DNA from 2 places in the Thermus aquaticus genome. Region 1 is predicted to be linked to the other one. Evidence: riboswitches for the same ligand, from Rfam matches in the RefSeq annotation. Region 1 holds a riboswitch; the other holds the start of a gene.
What was found. A riboswitch is a leader RNA that binds a small molecule or an ion and turns the genes downstream of it on or off. The one in region 1 is predicted to bind cyclic di-GMP.
Positions count from the first base shown of each region.

Region 2: another riboswitch for cyclic di-GMP. It lies ahead of BVI061214_RS08410 (hypothetical protein); the one in region 1 lies ahead of BVI061214_RS11480 (hypothetical protein).

Region 1 covers NZ_LHCI01000106.1:1,977,163-1,985,143, reverse strand. The annotation lists gene BVI061214_RS11485 (bifunctional diguanylate cyclase/phosphodiesterase) at 1-1,861, opposite strand, end outside; gene BVI061214_RS11480 (hypothetical protein) at 1,903-2,259, opposite strand; cyclic di-GMP riboswitch class II at 2,310-2,395, opposite strand; cyclic di-GMP riboswitch class II at 2,463-2,547, opposite strand; gene BVI061214_RS11475 (diguanylate cyclase) at 2,610-4,853, opposite strand; gene hemG (protoporphyrinogen oxidase) at 4,889-6,244, opposite strand; gene hemH (ferrochelatase) at 6,226-7,185, opposite strand; gene hemE (uroporphyrinogen decarboxylase) at 7,182-7,981, opposite strand, start outside.
Region 2 covers NZ_LHCI01000106.1:1,360,911-1,368,891, forward strand. The annotation lists gene BVI061214_RS08390 (DUF72 domain-containing protein) at 1-722, opposite strand, end outside; gene BVI061214_RS08395 (COG1470 family protein) at 823-3,270, opposite strand; gene BVI061214_RS08400 (hypothetical protein) at 3,275-3,877, opposite strand; gene BVI061214_RS08405 (COG1470 family protein) at 3,862-4,605, opposite strand; gene BVI061214_RS08410 (hypothetical protein) at 4,681-5,292, opposite strand; cyclic di-GMP riboswitch class II at 5,310-5,396, opposite strand; gene BVI061214_RS08415 (YbgA family protein) at 5,460-6,422, shown strand; gene fni (type 2 isopentenyl-diphosphate Delta-isomerase) at 6,437-7,444, opposite strand; gene crtI (phytoene desaturase family protein) at 7,441-7,981, opposite strand, start outside.

The DNA of each region.
Region 1 (7,981 bases):
CCTCCACCAGGGCCATCTCCCGGCGCAGGGCCTCCTGGAGCCCGGGCTCGTAAAAGGCCAGCCGGTCCTTGCCCTCGCCCTTGGCCCGGTAAAGGGCCAGGTCGGCCCGGGCCAGAAGCTCCCCCGGGGTGAGGCCGGGCTCCCCCAGGGCGATGCCCAAGGAGGTGGTGAGGTGAAAGACCCGCCCGCCCAGGGGCAGGGGCAGGCGCACCACCTCTAGAAGCCGCTCCGCCACCTGGACGGCCTCCTCCGGCTTGCGGAGCCCCGCAAGGAGAACGAGGAACTCGTCCCCGCCCTGCCGGGCCACCAGGTCCCGGGGCCTGACGGCGGCCCGCAGGCGGGCGGCCACGGTCCGGATGACCTCGTCCCCCGTGGCGTGGCCCTCCAGGTCGTTGACCAGCTTCAGCCCGTCCAGGTCCAGGTACAAGACGGCCACCCTGGGCTCCTCTTTTAGGGCCTGGGCCAGCTTCTCCAGGAAGAAGAGGCGGTTGGGTAGGCCGGTCAGGGGGTCGTGGAAGGCCAGGTAGGTCAGCCTCCCCTCCAGCTCCATCCTCCGGAGGAGGAGGCCCAGCTGGCTGGCAAAGGCCTGGGCCAGCTCCAGGTCCAGGGGGGTGAAGGCGTCCTCCCTCTCCAGGTTGTCCAGGTACAAGAAGGCCTTGCGCTCGCCGGAGAGGTAGACGGGCACCGCCAGAACGGCCTGGATCTCCCGCACCCTTCCCGCCTCCTCCATCACCCTTCTCCGCTTGGGGTCCAGCCGCCGGTTGAAGCGCTTGAGGTCCTTCTGGGTGAAGACCTGGGCCTCCCTGTGCCCGGTGAGGGAGAGAGGCTCTTCCGGGTGGAGCCGGACCTGGCGCAGGGCCTCCAGGTCGTACCCTTTGGCGGCCACGAAGTGGTAGTACCCGTCCTCCTTGAGGACGGCCACGCTCCCCGCCTGGGCGGCGGGCACCGTGTCCAGGGCGGCCTCGAGGATGAGGCCGAAGACGGACTCGGAAAACCCCTCGGCCATCAGGGTCTCGTAAACCCGGAGGAGGTTTTTGCGGAAGGCACTCCAGCGGGCCTCCCGCTCCTGGGCCAGGAGGCGCTCCCGAAGGTCCAGGCCGAAGGCCAGAACCTCTAGGACCTCCCCTCCCGGGCCGGGCACGGCCACCAGGGTCCACTCGGCGGGGGCCTCCCCAGCGGTGGTGGCCGTCACCGGCCGCCCCGGCTGGGCCAGGGGCGCCTCCAAGGGCAGGGGAAGCCCCTGGGGGAAGGCCTTTTTAAAGGCGAGGTTGGCCCATAGGCGTCCGCCTTCTGGGCTCATGCGGGCCACGTAGAAGGGGGAAAGCTCCAAGAGGCGTTCCGTGAAGCGGTGGACCTCAAAGAGGTCCAGGGTGCGGGCCAGGGCCTCAGCCACCTCCCGGAGAAGGGCTTCCTCCTCGAGGGTGAAGGCCCGCTCCCTTTCGCAGTCGTCCACTCCGAGAAAGCCCCAGAGCCGCCCCTCCACCCGGATGGGGACCACCAGGAGGCTTTGGATCTCCTGGGCCTCCAGAAGGGGCCTTTCCTCCTCGGGGAAGGTCCTTACCGCGCCTCCGATGGCTTCGCCCCGCAGAAAGGCCTCCAGCCAGCGGCCGTAGCCCGCTTCCCGCACGGGCAGGCGTTGCAGGCTGGGGTTCTGGATCTGGGGCGTGACGTGGGGGCCCGCCCACTCGGCCAGCTGGGAGGCGTACCAAAGCCCGTCCCGCTCCTCCAAGCGGAAGAGGTAGGCGCGGTGGGCCTGTAGGGCCTTGGCCAGGGCCCTGAGGGCCTCGGGAAGCCCCTGAAGGCCCTGCCGCAGGAGGGGCAGGACGGGCGAGGACCGTGAGGGAGTTCGGGTCCAGTCCATGGCCGAATCCCCTCTAGTTTACACCTAAGGGGGTGTGGTTTCTAAGAAATCCCCGCCAGGGCCACCTTGAGGCGCACCCGGCTCCCCGGGGGCACCTCCAGGGTGAGGGTCAGCCTGCCCCGGCCCGAGAGGACGTGGGTGCCCGCCTGAAGGGACAGGTTGGCCAGAAGGGCCTGGCCCTCCACCTCCACCCTAAGCTCCCACTGGGTGTTGGCCACGAGCCTGAGGGTGTGGACCCCGGGCCCAAGCTCCAGTGCGGACACCATAGGCCCTTCCACCTCCGCCAGGCGGAGCCCCACCACGGCGGGGATGCGGATGCCCACGCCGACGCTGGCGGCGCTCTGGGCCGGGGCCACGCCCCCTACGAGGATCAAGAGGGCTAGGATCCACGTCCGCATGCCCACCTCCTTGGGGGAGGTGGCGCAAGGGTCGGCGGTATAGCCGTGCTATAGCGTCCGGCCGGTTGCGCCACTGGCTCCCCGTGTCCCTTGGCGCCCATCTTGGGTATCACGGTTCCTCGCCTCCGAACGCCCTAAAAAGCCTTAGGGCCAGGCTAGGCGCCTGGCCGACAGAGGGAAAGCAAGGAAAAGGTTTGGCTTTGCCCGCCCTCGGCCGGTTGCGCCACTGGCTCCACCTGTCCCAGGCGCCCAGATTGCAGGACAGGCTTCGTCGCCTCCGAGGTGCCTTTGGGGACTTCAGCGTCCCTAGCTCAAGGGTACACCTGCGGGCGGGTTTTGGCAAGGGGCGTTTAGGCCAAGACAGAAAGCCCCTGGGCCTTGGCCTGGTACATGCGGGTGTCGGCGGCGGATAGGAGCTCGTCCGTGGTCGTCCCGTCCTCGGGATAGGTGGCGAGGCCGATGTTGACCCCCAGGCAGAGGCCTTCCAGGCAGATGCCCTCAATGGCCCGGGCGTAGCGGAAGGCGGCCCTTACGGCCCCCTCCTTGCCCGTGTGGGGGAAGAGGGCGGCGAACTCGTCCCCGCCCCAGCGGAAGACCCGGTCCCCGTTGCGCCGCTCCTTGGAAAGGACCTGGGCCACGCGGACGAGGGCCAGGTCCCCGGCGGCGTGGCCTAGCCGGTCGTTGATGGCCTTGAACCCCTTCAGGTCCAAGACGGCCAGGGAGAGGGGGTAACCGTAGCGCTCGGCCCGCTTCAGCTCCTCCAAAAAGAGCCGTTCAAAGGCCCGGCGGTTGGGAAGGCCCGTGAGGGGATCGGTGAGGGCGGCCTCCTCCAGAAGCCTCCGGGTCCTGGCCTCGTGGAGGAGGGCGGCCAGGGGGGTGGCGAAGAAGCGGGCGGCCTCGAGGCTGTCCTCGCCAAAGGCCCGGGGGTCGTGGAGGTTGTCCAGGTTCAGGTAGGCCAGCACCTGGCCCTGGTAGGGGATGGGGAGGCAGAGGTTGGCCTGGATCTCCGTGGCCCTGCCCGCGCGGTCCATGACCTCCGGGGGGGCGGTCTTGTGGCTGATCTCGGCGATGGGGCGGGCCTCGGCGCTGAGGATCCGGGGCTCGCCCCTCTGGGCCTCCTCCTCTCCCAGGCCGTACCAGAGGAGCTGGTCCTCCGGCCGGAAGGCTACCCCCTTAAGCCCTTCCAGGTCGTACCCCACCGCCGCCCGGAAGCGGTAGACCCCCTCCTCCAGCACGAGGAGGCTCCCCGCCTCCGCCCCCGGCACCTGCCGGACGGCTTCCTCCAGGACCTCCTGGTAAAGGGCCTCCAGGGGCTTTTGCAAAAGCTCCTGGAAGAGGCGGTTCACCGCCTGGTGCCGCGCCTTCTCGGCCAGGCGTTCCAGGGCCAGGGCCAGGGTGCGGCTACAAAGGAGGAGGCTCTCCACCTCGGCCCTGCGCCAGGGCCGGGCCTCCGGCGCGCCCAGGACCAGGACCCGGCGGCTCCTGGGGCTTCCCGGGGAGGGCAGGGGGAGGGCGGCGAAGGTGCGCCAGCCCAGGGCCTGGAGGGCGGGAACCCCCTGGCTTTCCTCGGCGTAGCGGGCGGTGAAGAGGGGGCTTCCCGTCTCGTACACCCGCCAGGCGAGGCCCACCCCAAAGGCCAGGCCCTCCTCCAGCACCCGGAGGAGGCTTGCTTCCCGCACCCCGTGGTGGGCGAGGGCCTGCATCCGCGCTCCTCGGGCCTCCCAGAGGGCCCCGGCCTGGAGGCCCAAGGCGGGCACCAGGAAGGCCAGGGCCCTCCCCGCCGCCTCTTCTTTGGTCCCGGCGCTTTGGAGCCTTTCGGAAAGCCCAGAAAGGAGGGTCCTCTCCTCCAGGTCCGCCAGGCGGTCCAGGTGGAGGCCCACCGCCTGGGCGAAGCGGGTGAGGCCCTCCACCTCCTCGGGGAGGAAGGGCTTTGGGCGCTCCAGGTTCAGCACCGCCACCACCTCGCCCCTTTCCCAAAGGGGCAGGGCCAGCTCGGCCAGGGTGGGGATGGAGGGGTCCGGGATGTAGCCGGGCTCCCGCCGCACATCGGGGATGTAGAGGGGCTTGCCCTCCCGGAAGGCCCGGCCCACCACGCCGCTATCCGGGATCCAGGCCAGGCTCATGGGCGGGTGGGTGGCGAGAAGGCTAAACCCCCCTTCGGGGGCGGGCACCCAGACCCCCACGTGCCCCCCCTCCCCCAGGGCAAGGAGGCGCTCGGGGAGGCTCTTGAGGAGGGCCTCCCGGTTTGGGGCCTGGGGGAGGGCCTCGAGGGCCTCGGCGATCAGGCGCTGGCTTTTGGCGAGGGCTTTAGCGCGGCGGTGAGCCCGCCGCAGGCTTTCCCCCACCTGGTGGGCCAGCAGGGCGGAGAGGAGGAGGAGGGCCAGGGCCATCGGGTTAAACCCCGGGAAAAGGAGGAGGACCAGGGTGGAGAAGAGGGCGGCCAGAAGCCCCCAGGAGAGGCCGTAGACGCTGGCCACCACGGCCACGGCGATCATGAACCAGGGGAGGATGTAGGGGTCGCTGTAGCCCAAAAAGCCCGCCAAAAGCCCCACCAGGAAGGAGGCCAGGGCTATGGCAGGATAAGACAGGGCCATGTTTGGCCTATGCTGACCCAAGCCTTTCCCGGGCGCTAGGGGGTGGGGGCCAGGGCCAGGTGGGCCAGGGCGCGGCCCGCCGCCCTCCTGCCGGAGCGCACCACCTCGGGAAGGCCCACGCCCTCCAGGTAGTTCCCCGCCAGGAAGAGCCCGGGGGCCTTGAGGAGGGCCATCTCCAGGCGGTCAAGCCGCTCCAGGTGCCCCACCCGGTAGCCGGGCATCCCCTCGGGGAAGCGGAAGACGAAGGTGTGGCTCGGACGCACCTCCTTCCCGAGGAAGCGGCGGAGGTCCTCCAGGGCGATTTTGGCCAGTTCGGCCTCGGAAAGCCCCGCCGCCTCGCCCGAGAGATAGGCCCGGACCAGGCTATGGCCCTCGAGGGCCCGGCCCTCCCACTTCTGGTGGGTCCAGGTGAAGCCCCGCACCCGGAACCCCTCCCCTTTGGCGATCAGGAGGCCGTGCCCCACCACGGGAAGGGGCTCCGGGAAGGCCAGGCTCACCGTGGCCGCCGGGATGTGGGGGATGCCCTTTAAGAGGGCGGTGGCCTCGGGCAGGAAGGGCCTCAGGAGCCTGGCCGCCTGGGGGGCGGGGGTGGCCAGGACGAGGGCCTCGGCCTCCAGGACTCCCTTTGGCGTGTGGACCCGGTAGCGGCTTCCCAAGGGCTCCACCCCAAGGACCGGGGTGCCCGTGAAGACCCTTTCCGAAAGGGCCTCGGCCATCTTTCGGGTGAGGGCGGAAAGCCCCTCCCGGAAGGAGAAGAAGAGGCTACCCCCTTCCCGGCTTCCCCGGCTTTTTCTCTCCCGCATGGCCCCCAGGATCAGGCTCCGGTGCCGCCTTTCCAGCTCCAGAAGCTGGGGGAAGGCGGCTTTCATGGAAAGCTCGTCGGGCTCGCCCCCGTAGATCCCCCCCGCCAGGGGGGCCACCAGGGCGGCGAAGACCTCAGGGCCCAGGCGGCGCTCCACGAACTCCCTCAGGCTTTCGTCCTCCTTGTTGCCCCGGGGGAGGAAGAGGTCGTAGAGGGCGCGGAGCTTTCCCGAAAAGGAGAGGAGGGAGGTCCTGGCCAGGCCCCTCAGGTCCCCGGGCACCACCTGCAAAAGCCCCTCGGGCAGGGGGTGGGGCCGCCCCCCTTTCAGGATCAGGGCCGAGGGCTTTTGGGGGAGGGTGCCGATGGGCTCCAGGCCGAAGGCCTGGGCCAGCTCCAGGACCTCCTTTTTGTAGCGGACGCTGGCGTCGGGCCCGCCCTCCACCAGAAACCCCCCCTGCCTCAGGGTGCGCACCTTGCCCCCCAGGCGGGGTCTCGCCTCCAGGAGGAGGAAGTCGGCCCCGGCCTCCTTCAGGGCCAGGCCGGCGGCGAGCCCCGCCCCCCCCCCGCCGATCACGAGGACCTGAGCCACGCCGCCTCCACCAGGTCCTTGAGGACCTCTATGTAGTCCAGGTCGGCGTTGAGGCTCCGGGCCCTTAGGAGCCTCAGGCCCACCGCCTCCGCCGTGGCCTGGGCCTCGAGGTCCAGGTCGTAGAAGACCTCCAGGTGGTCGGCGGGGAAGCCCACCGCCTGGACCACGGCCTCGGTAAAGCCCTCCTCGCCAAGCCGCCTTAAGAGCTCGTTGATGTCCGGGCCCAACCAGGGCTCAGGGGTGCGCCCCGCCGACTGGTAGGCCACGAAATAGCGGGGGAGGGAAAGCCTTTTGGCGATGAGCTCCGCCGTCTTCTCCACCTGCCTGGGGTAGGGGTCCCCCCGCTCAACGGCGGCCACGGGGATGGAGTGGGCGGTGAAGACGTAGGCGGCCCGCCTGGGGTCCTTGAGCCGCCAGATGGCCTCCTCCAGCCGCCTGGCGTAGGCGGCGATCAGGCCGGGGTGGGCCTCGTAGCTTTCCACCCAGAGGAACTCTATGGGCTCGGGCAGGGACTTGAGGGCGGCCTCCACCTTCTCCTGGTACTCGGCCACGCTCCTTAGGGAGTAGTGGGGGGCGGCCACTAGGGCCACGGCCCGCCGCACTCCGTCCTCGTGCATGGCGGCCACCGCCTCGCCGATGGAGGGGAGCCAGTGCTTGGTGCCCACGTAGACCCGGGCCGGGCCGTGGGGGGCCCGGGGGCCGAAGGGGCTTTGCAGGCGCTTGGGGTAGAGAGGGGCCTCGAGGTTCAAGAGGGCCTGGAGGCGCATGGCCTGGACCAGGGTGATCTCGTTCAAGGGGCTCTTGCCGATGGCTTCGTAGCGCTCGGCGAGCTCTTTTAAGAGCTCCTCCGTGGGGCGCCGGCCCCGGCGGATATCCGTGTAGTAGGGGGCGATCTCCTCCGGGGTGTAAGGGGTGCCATAGGCCATAAGGAGCACGTTCACGCCGCCACCTCCTTCACGAGTTCTACCACGTAGGCCACGTGGTCATGGGGGGTCTTGGGCAGGATGCCGTGGCCCAGGTTGAAGATGTGGCCTGCTCGGCCGGCGTTTTCCTCCAGGATGCGGCCCACCTCCCGCCGGATGACCTCCTTGGGGGCGAAGAGGACGGCGGGGTCCAGGTTGCCCTGGACCGGCGTATTCCCCAACACGTCCCGGGCCCAGGGGAGGGGGGTGTGGTGGTCCAGGCCCATCACGTCCCCCCCCGCTTCCCGCATCTCCTGCAGGAGGCCCATGGTGCCCACGCCGAAATGGATGACCGGGACCCCAAGGGGCCTTAGGGCCTGGAAGAGCCTTTTCATGTGGGGCTTCACGTAGCGGCGGTAGTCGGCCGGCCCAAGGGCCCCCACCCAGGAGTCAAAGACCTGGAGGAGGTCGGCCCCCGCCCGGGCCTGGGCCTCCAGGTAGCGGGCCATGGCCTCGGTGAGCTTTTCCATGAGGCGGTGCCAGAGGGCCTCCTCCCCGTACATGAAGGCCTTCACCTGGAGGAAGTGGCGGCTTGGCCCCCCCTCCACCAGGTAGCTGGCCAGGGTGAAGGGGGCCCCGGCGAAGCCGATGAGGGGGACCTTGAGCTCCTTCTTCAAGAGGCGGATAGCCTCTAGGACGAAGGGCACGGCCTCCTCGGGCACCAGGGGCCTCAGGGCCTCCACCCCCTCCTTGTCCCGGATGGGCCTGTGGATGACGGGCCCCTTCCCCTCCACCAGGTCCAGGGCCACGCCCATGCCGTAAAGGGGGGTGGTGA
Region 2 (7,981 bases), 620 kb from region 1:
AAGCGCTCGTAGGGCCTGGTGTGGGGGCCCTTCCAGGTTTCGGCGTTGCGGCCGTGGCAGCGGAGGACGGCCACGGGGTGGGTGGCCTCCAGGACCCGGGGCGGGGCCTCGGGGTGGGGAGGCGCGTCCACGCTGACGTGGATGAGGCCCAGCCGGGAAAGCTCCCGCTTGACGAAGCCCCAGGCCACGTACCACTTGGGGTTGCGGAACTCCACGGCTACCCAGTAGCCCCGGGTCCTCTCCGCAAGCCTCTCCAGGTACTGGAAGCTCCTGGGCTTGGGCTCGGTCCAGGGGGGGAGGCCGAAGTGGAGGTAGCCCAGCTTGCCCGAGGCCTTCAGGGGCTCCAGGGCCAGGAAGAAGCGTTCCCAGGCCGCCTCCACCACCTCCTCCGGCACCTCCCGCTGGGCCAGGTGCCCCTCCTGCCTGGGGAGGAGGGCGCGGAGGTCCTTGGGGAGGGCGCCGGCCTCGAGGCCGTGGCCGGTGAAGGCGGAGTAGGCCTTGACGTGGAAGAGGAAGCCCTCGGGGGTCCTCTCCACCCACTTGGCCACCACCTCCTTCTTGGGCAGGGCGTAGAAGGTGCTGTCCACCTCCACGGTGTCAAAGAACCGGGCGTAGTAGCGGAGGCGCTTCTCCGGGTCCCGCCTGGCCTCGGGCGGGTACCACCCGGACTGAAGCAGGGTCTCGTCCGTCCAGCTGGCCGTGCCCACCCGGATTTCCGCCACGCCTTCAGTTTAAGTACCCCGCCGTGGCTCTTGCCGCGGCGGGGGCCCCAAAGAAGCGCATCCGAGGCTCAGGGAAGGCTTTCTGTGGGGAAGAAGCCATTTAGGGCGAAAGGAGGAGGCGGACCCTCGTCCTTACCTCCTTTTCCCCCTGCCAGGCCCGCACCTCGAGGGGCAGGGCGAGGAGGCCCGCCAGGGGGGAGGCCCTGGCCGCCAGGGTCTGGGTGAGGGCGAGCTTCCCCACATAGACCCAGGGAGGCCCCTCGCCCACGGCCTCCAGGGCGAGAAGCCTTTCCCCCTCCAGGTAGACCTCGGCCCCCTGGGCGGGGAAGAGGGCCTCCACCCGCACCTCCACCTCTTGGCCTAAGGAGGCCCTGGGGGGCGAAAGCCTCACCTGGAAGAGGGGCCTTCCCGGGTCCACGGGTACCAGGCGGCTTTCCACCTTCCCGCCCGCCGCCACCCTGAGGGCCAGGGAGCCCTGGGCCTCCCACGGCGCCTGGAAGTGCAGGAGGACCCCTTCCTCGGTCCTCTCCCTCCGGAGAAGGGGCAGATCCAGGAGCTCCGCCTCGGCCACCTCCCGCACCAGAACCCGCCCCACCTCCCCCGGGGCCAGGGCCGCGGGCCACTCCACCCTGAGGGGCCTCGCCTCCAAAAGCCTCTCCTCGGGAACGGGGGTGAAGGTGAGGGCGAGCTCCTCCTCGGTTAGGGGAGGCAGGTTCAGGGAAAGCCCCTCCGCCCGGTAGCCCCTAGGGGCCACGGGCTCCACCCGGTAGGTTCCCGGGGGCACCACCGCCCGGTTCCCGCAGGCCACGAACACCCCCACTTCCCCCACCAGGTAGGCCCCCTGGCCCGAACCCTCGCACCGGAGGCGCACGGCCCCCGCCGGGGTGAGGGCCACCCGGTAGGGGCCTTCCCCGGGGCGGACCCGGACCTCCCCCGGCAGGGCCAGGAGGCCCGGGGGTGGGTCTATCCGCAGGGCCTCCCCCTCCCGGCGGACGTAGAGGCGGAAGCGCCCCTCGGCATCGGTGACCGCCTGGCCCCTCCTCCCCCCTACCCGGGCACCCGCTACCGGCTTCCCCAGGACCTCCACCCGCCCCTCCACTGGCGCTTCCTCGTACCCGCCCAGGGCCAGGGTAACGGGTTCGGGCACGGGGAGGCGGAAGGCGTAGCTCCCTGCCAGGGCCAGACGAAAGTCCCCGTCGTACCGCCCTTCCAGCCTCAGGGCGTAAGGGCTATCCCGCCACTCCAGGAAGAGAAGCGCCCTCCCCGGGCTCAGGTCCAGGCTTCCCGAAAGCGCTCCCTCCCGGTACCCCAGGCCGAGGCCAAAGGAGGCCTGGGGCAGGAGGCTCCCCCGGAAGGCCAGGGTGAAGGGGGAAAGGGGGTAGGCCAGGGCGAAGCCCAGCTCCGGCCCTCCGGCGTACCCTCCCTGAAGGGCGTAGGTGAGGTTCATCTGGGGTGTAGGGGCCCCAGAGCGACCGGAGAGGGTGCCCGTGTGGGCCATCCGCAGGGAAGGCCCCGCCGGGCCGTACCCCGCCTCGCCCCGCCACCCTCCCCAGGCCAGGCCCCCGTAGAGCCCCCCTTCGTAGCGGGCGTAGAGGTAAAGGTCCCCGTGGCGTTCCAGGCGTAAAGAGGCTTCCGAAAAGGACCGGAAGGTCCAAGGGAAGTTAGCCCCAAAGGTGTAGGTGCCGTCGGCGTAGCCCAGGGCGAGGGAGGTGGGGGAGAGGCGCAGGCGGTAGGTCTCTCCCGGCGTGTAGGTCCATTCCAGGGCCCAGGGGTAGGCCAGGGAGAGGGCGTGGGGGCCTTCCCGGTAGCCCACCTCCCCCCCCAGGGTGGGGAGCAGGCTAAGCCGCCCGCTCCAGGGCCCCGTGCGCAGGGCGAGGCGCAGAGCGTCCGTCCCCCCCAGGAACCCCACCCCCACCTCCCGGGAGAGGGGGCCCTCCAGGGAGAGGCGGAAGGCGGGAGGGCCCTGGCCCAGGCTTCCCTCCAGCCGTCCCTGGAGGGCGTAGGGGAGGGGGCTTCCCCCTTCGGGGAGGACCTGAACGAGGTAGAGGGCCCGCTTCTCCCCGAAGAGGAGGGCCAGCTTCAGGAGGCCGAAGCCAGAGAGGGAGAGCGCCACCTCTCTTTCCTCCCCCGGGGCCAGGGTGAGGCTCACAGGGCTAAGGTTCACCTCGCTCCCCTCGGCTTGGGCCAGGTGGACCCTTTCGGCCACGTTCCCCCGGTTCCGGAGGAGGAGCCGGAGACTCCCTCCGTAGACCTCCCGGGGGACTCTCGCCTCCAGGTCCCTTATGGCCTCCACCTCCACCTTCTGGCAGACCTCCGTTCCCCCCCTGGGCCTGAGGCACACCCGGTAGGAGCCCGGTGGGGCCTCCTTGGGAACCTCCACCACCACGAGAAAGGGTCCCTCCCCAGGGCTCGGCGTGAGGAGGAGGGGGAGGTCCGAGGCTACCTCCACCTCCCCAGGGGGTAGGCCCAGGAACGGGAGGACCAGAACCTCCCCGGGCCTCGCCGCCAGGGCCAGGGAGAGGAAGAGGAGGGCGAGGATGGGGCGCATGGGATCAGTCACCCTGGACCTCGTACGTGAGGGTGAGGGCGCCTGTGGCGGGCAGGGGGGGGAAGAGGTCGTGGGGGCTGACCTCGACCCAGTAGTAGATGTGCAAGGTGGCGGTGGTGTTCCTCCGTATGTCGGCGAGGCGCCGGTTGTAGGGGACGGCGGAGAGAAGGGTGGGCGTGGGCGCGAGGCTCGTGGCGTTTCCGGAGATGACCTGAACCATGACGTAGAGCCTCGAGGTCCAGTCCACGGGGAGGGAACCGGAAACGCCCGTCACCCGCAAGCAGAACCTCCTCCCCGCCCCGCAAAGCGTCCCTCCCCTTATCGGGTCCCGGTTTGGGGTCCGCACCGTGCAGGCCATCCGGTACACTCCCCCGGGCGCTCCCGTCACCGCCGTGGGGAGGAAGCGCATGGGACCCGTGCCGTCCAGGAGGAGGAGGTAGGAGGCCAGGTTGGCCACGTAGTAGGGCTGTCCCGCCACGGTGGCCTGGGTGAGGGAGCCGGGGGCGGAAAAGTCGTATAGCAGGTCCGTGGCGTCGCAGTTCACGCTCTGGCCCAGGGCCTCGGGAAGGAGGAGGGCGAGGAGGAAAAGGCTCAGGGCACGGCCCATACGCCCTCCGCTGCGTAGCGCCCGTAGGCGCTTTCCAGGATCAGGACCACCCGGTACCGCCCTGGGGGAAGGGGCGCTTCCGGCTCCAGGGCGAGCTCCCGGTATCCCCCGGGGAAGACGGGGAGCTCGGCGATGGGGAGGCGGGCCACCTCCTTCCCCTCCCCGTCAAAGACCCGGGCCTCCCCTGTGACCCTTTGGAGGACGTTCCCGGGGTTTTCCAGCAAAAGGGGAAGGGCCTTCCCCTCGCCCCCTACCTTGGCCCGGAGGGCGGGGCGCTCCGTTCCCCTCAGGGTGAGGTAGACGGCGAGGCCCAGGGAGGGGCTGGCGGTGATCCGGAGGCCTCCCAGGCCCGTGGGCCTGGGCCCTGCGGTGAAGACCACCAGGCAGGCCAGGGTGCCCTCGGCTCCGGGCGGGGCCTTCAGGGTGAGGCGGACTTCGGCGGTCCCCCTTGGGGGCACGGTGAAGGCCGTGGGGGTGGCGGTGAGGTGGGGGCAGAGGTTGCGCTCGGGGCTTTCCGCCACGTCCCCTTGGGGCGTGAGGGCGAAGGGCCTTAGGGCTACGCTGAGGGCTTCCTCCCGGTCCAGGCCGTTCCGCATCCGGACCACTTCTGTGACTTCTCCCCCAGGGGGCAGGACCAGCTCCAGCCGGGCGGGGGAGAGGGCGAGGTCCACCTGGGCCAGGGCCTGGGTCAGGAGGAGGCCCGTGAGGGCGACTAGGGGGCGCTTCATGGTTTCGTTTCCCCTTTTAAGCATACAGGCCGCTTCCGGCCTGGGCAGGAAGCGGCCACGGAAAACTCCTAAGGCCTAGGGCGAGGTGAGGAGGAGGTTGACGGTGATCTGTTGGTTGATGCCCGCGAGAGGAATATCGTCGGTGATGTCCATGGTGAAGAGGTAGTAGAGCTTGTAGACGCTCCTCCCCTGGCCGCCGCTACCGGCGTTGAAGAGGGTGAGAGGGCTTGCGGCCGTGATGGGGGTGGGGGTGGTGGTCCAGGAGGCCCCCTTGCCGCTCACCTTCTCGGCGAAGACCTTGACCCGGCCGTTGCCCAGGGTGAGGGTCCCGCTGATGGAGTCGATCTTCACCGTCCACTGAGCTCGGTTGGTGCGGACGGTCACCGTCCCGTAGTCCCCGAGGTCGTTCTCGGCCGCATCCCTGATGGACGTGGGGGCGAAGTCCTGGGTGCCGCTAGCGGTGTCCAGGAAGGTCAGGTAGGCGGCCCAGGAGGCCTTGGTGTAGGGAGTTCCACCTATGGTAACCGTACCCGATGCGCTGGCATCGCCAAAGTCGAACAGGTAGTCGGTGGCGTCCAGCGTGAGCTGGAGGACGGAGGGGATGTTCACGGTGACCTTGGGGCTAGCGGTCTGCGCCAGGCTCAGGCTTGCCAGAAGGGCCATGAGGGCAACCAGCTTCCTTTTCATCTCTGCACCTCCTAAAGGGCTTTAGGGGCCGGTTGCGCCACTGGCTCCCCCTCGGCCCATGGCGCCCATCTTGGGCTCGAGGGTTCATCGCCTCCCCTCAGAGGACAATATTACAGGGCCGTGTGAAAGCCGTGTGAAAATGCGAGGCCAGCCCTTAGCATAAGGCCATGGAGGCCCCGAACCCCTCCCTGGAGGCCTGGCCCAGGCCCCGCCTGGTGGTGAGCGCCTGCCTGGGCTTCGCCGCCGTGCGCTACTCGGGAGAGCTGATCCCCGACAAGGTTGTGGCCGCCCTGAAGGCGCACGTGGACTTCGTGCCCGTCTGCCCCGAGGTGGAGATCGGCCTCGGGGTGCCCAGGCCCACGGTGCGCCTGGTGCGGGGCGAGGATGGGCCCAGGATGGTCCAGCCCAAGACGGGGGAGGACCTGACGGAAAGGATGCGGGCCTTCAGCCGGGCCTTCCTCTCCGGCCTGGGGGAGGTGGAGGGCTTCATCCTGAAAAACCGCTCCCCCACCTGCGCCCTCAAGGACGCCAAGGTCTACGCCTACGCCGACCAGGGGGGCGCCGTGGGCCACGGGCCCGGCCTCTTCGCCCAGGCGGTGATGGCGGCCTTTCCCCTCCTGCCCAAGGAGGACGAGGGGCGGCTCACCAGCGCCCGCGTCCGGGCCCAATTCTTCACCCGCATCTTCGGCCTGGCCCGGCTTAGGCGACTTGGGGACCTGGGCGAGCTCATGGCCTTCCACGCCCGCTACAAGCTCCTCCTCATGGCCTACAGCCAGAAGGAGACCCGGGCCCTGGGCCGGCTTCTGGGCGAGGCCCGGGGGAAGGCCTTTCGGGAGGTGCTTCGGGCCTACGAGGAGGGCTTCCTCAGGGCCACGGAAAAGCCCTACCGCCTGGGGGCCATGGCCGATGCCCTTCTCCACGCCTTTGGCTACTTTAAGAAGGGCCTAAACGCCCGGGAGAAGGCCCACTTCCTGGACCTTTTGCTGGACTTCCGCGAGGAGCGGGCGCCCCTCGAGGCCCCCCTGGCCCTCCTCCATTCCTGGGCGCTCCGCTTCGGCCAGGAGTACATAGAAGCCCAGGCCCTCCTGATGCCCTACCCCAAGCCCCTCATGGACCTGAAGAGTTCCTGAGCGCCCCGCCGTGGCTAAAGCCCCGGCGAAGCCTCCACCTTTCCCCTGGCCTCCACTGGCCTCCTCGCCCCCACGGCGAAGAGGGCCGTGCGGAGCTCCTCCAGGTAGTCGGCTATCCAGGCCGCGGCGGCCTCAGCGCCCATGAGGGCGGGCCTGAGGAGGGGCCTGGCCACGGCCACCAGGTCCGCCCCCAGGGCCAGGGCCTTGGCGGCGTCCGTCCCCGTGTAGACCCCTCCGGAGGCGATGAGGGGCACCTCGGGGAGGACTTCCCGCACCTCGAGGATGGCCTGAGCCGTGGGAACGCCCATCTCGCAGAGCTCGGGGTGGCGGACCTCCCCGTAGCGCACCCACTCCTCCACCCTGGCCCAGCTGGTCCCTCCGGCCCCGGCCACGTCCACCGCCGCCAAGGGGAGGCCCTTTAGGGCCAAGGCCGCCTCCCGGGAGAGGCCGTGCCCCACCTCCTTGACCAGGACGGGAAAGGGGAGGGGGAGGAGGGCCCTAAGCCTCGCGAGAAGCCCCCTAAAGTCGGTGTCCCCCCGCTGCACCGCCTCCTGGAGGGGGTTCACGTGGAGGGCGAGGGCGTCGGCCTCCAGCATCTCCACCAGCCTGATGAGGTCCTCCCGCCCGTAGCGCCTCAGCTGGGCCAGGCCCAGGTTGGCGACGAGGAGGGCTTTGGGGGCCACCTTGCGCACCTGGAAGCTCCTCAGGGCCTCGGGGCGCTCCAGGACGATTCGGCCCGAGCCCAGCATCATCCCCACCCCCAGGGCCTCGGCGGCTTCGGCCAGGGCCAGGTTGATGCGCTCGCCGTTCTCCTCCCCGCCGGTCATGGCCCCGATCAGGAAGGGGGCCTTCAGGGTCTTACCCAAAAAGGGCGTGGTGAGGTCCACCTCGCTTAAGGCGAGGCCCGAGAGGGCCTGGTAGCGGAGGCGGAAGCGCTCCAGGCCGGTGGTGGTCTTCTGGAAGGCCACCTCCCCGTGGAGGCAGGCCTCGAGGTGCTTCCGCTTCCTCTCCAGCGTGCTCAAGCCCTGGCCTCCAGAAGCTCTTTGGGGGCCCGTTCCAGGCCCAGGTCGTGGGCGATGAGCCGGGCGGTCATCTTGGCCGACATCATCACGCTGGGAAGCCCCGCCCCCGGCTGGTAGCTCTGCCCCACCAGGTAGAGGCCCTTCACGTCCTCGGAGCGGTTGTGGGGCCGGAAGCTGGCCGTCTGCCACAGGACGGGCTCGGGGCCGAAGGCGTTGCCCAGGTGGCTATTCAGGGTCCACTGGAAGTAGTCCGGGGTGACGAAGTGGGTGTAGACCAGCCGGTCCATGAGGCCGGGCAGGTAGCCGGCCTCGTCCAGGTAGCGCAGGGCCTTTTCCAGGTACTCGGGGCCGATCCTTCCCCAGTCCAGGCCGCTTCCGTTGTGGGGCACGGGCACCAGGGTGTAGGCGGCGTGGTGGCCCGGGGGGGCCAGGGAGGGGTCGGTGAGGGTGGGGAGGTGGAGGTAGTGGGCGAAGTCGTCGGGGAGGACCTTCCTTTGGAAGATGTCCCGGAGGAGCTCCTCGTAACGGTGGGAGAGG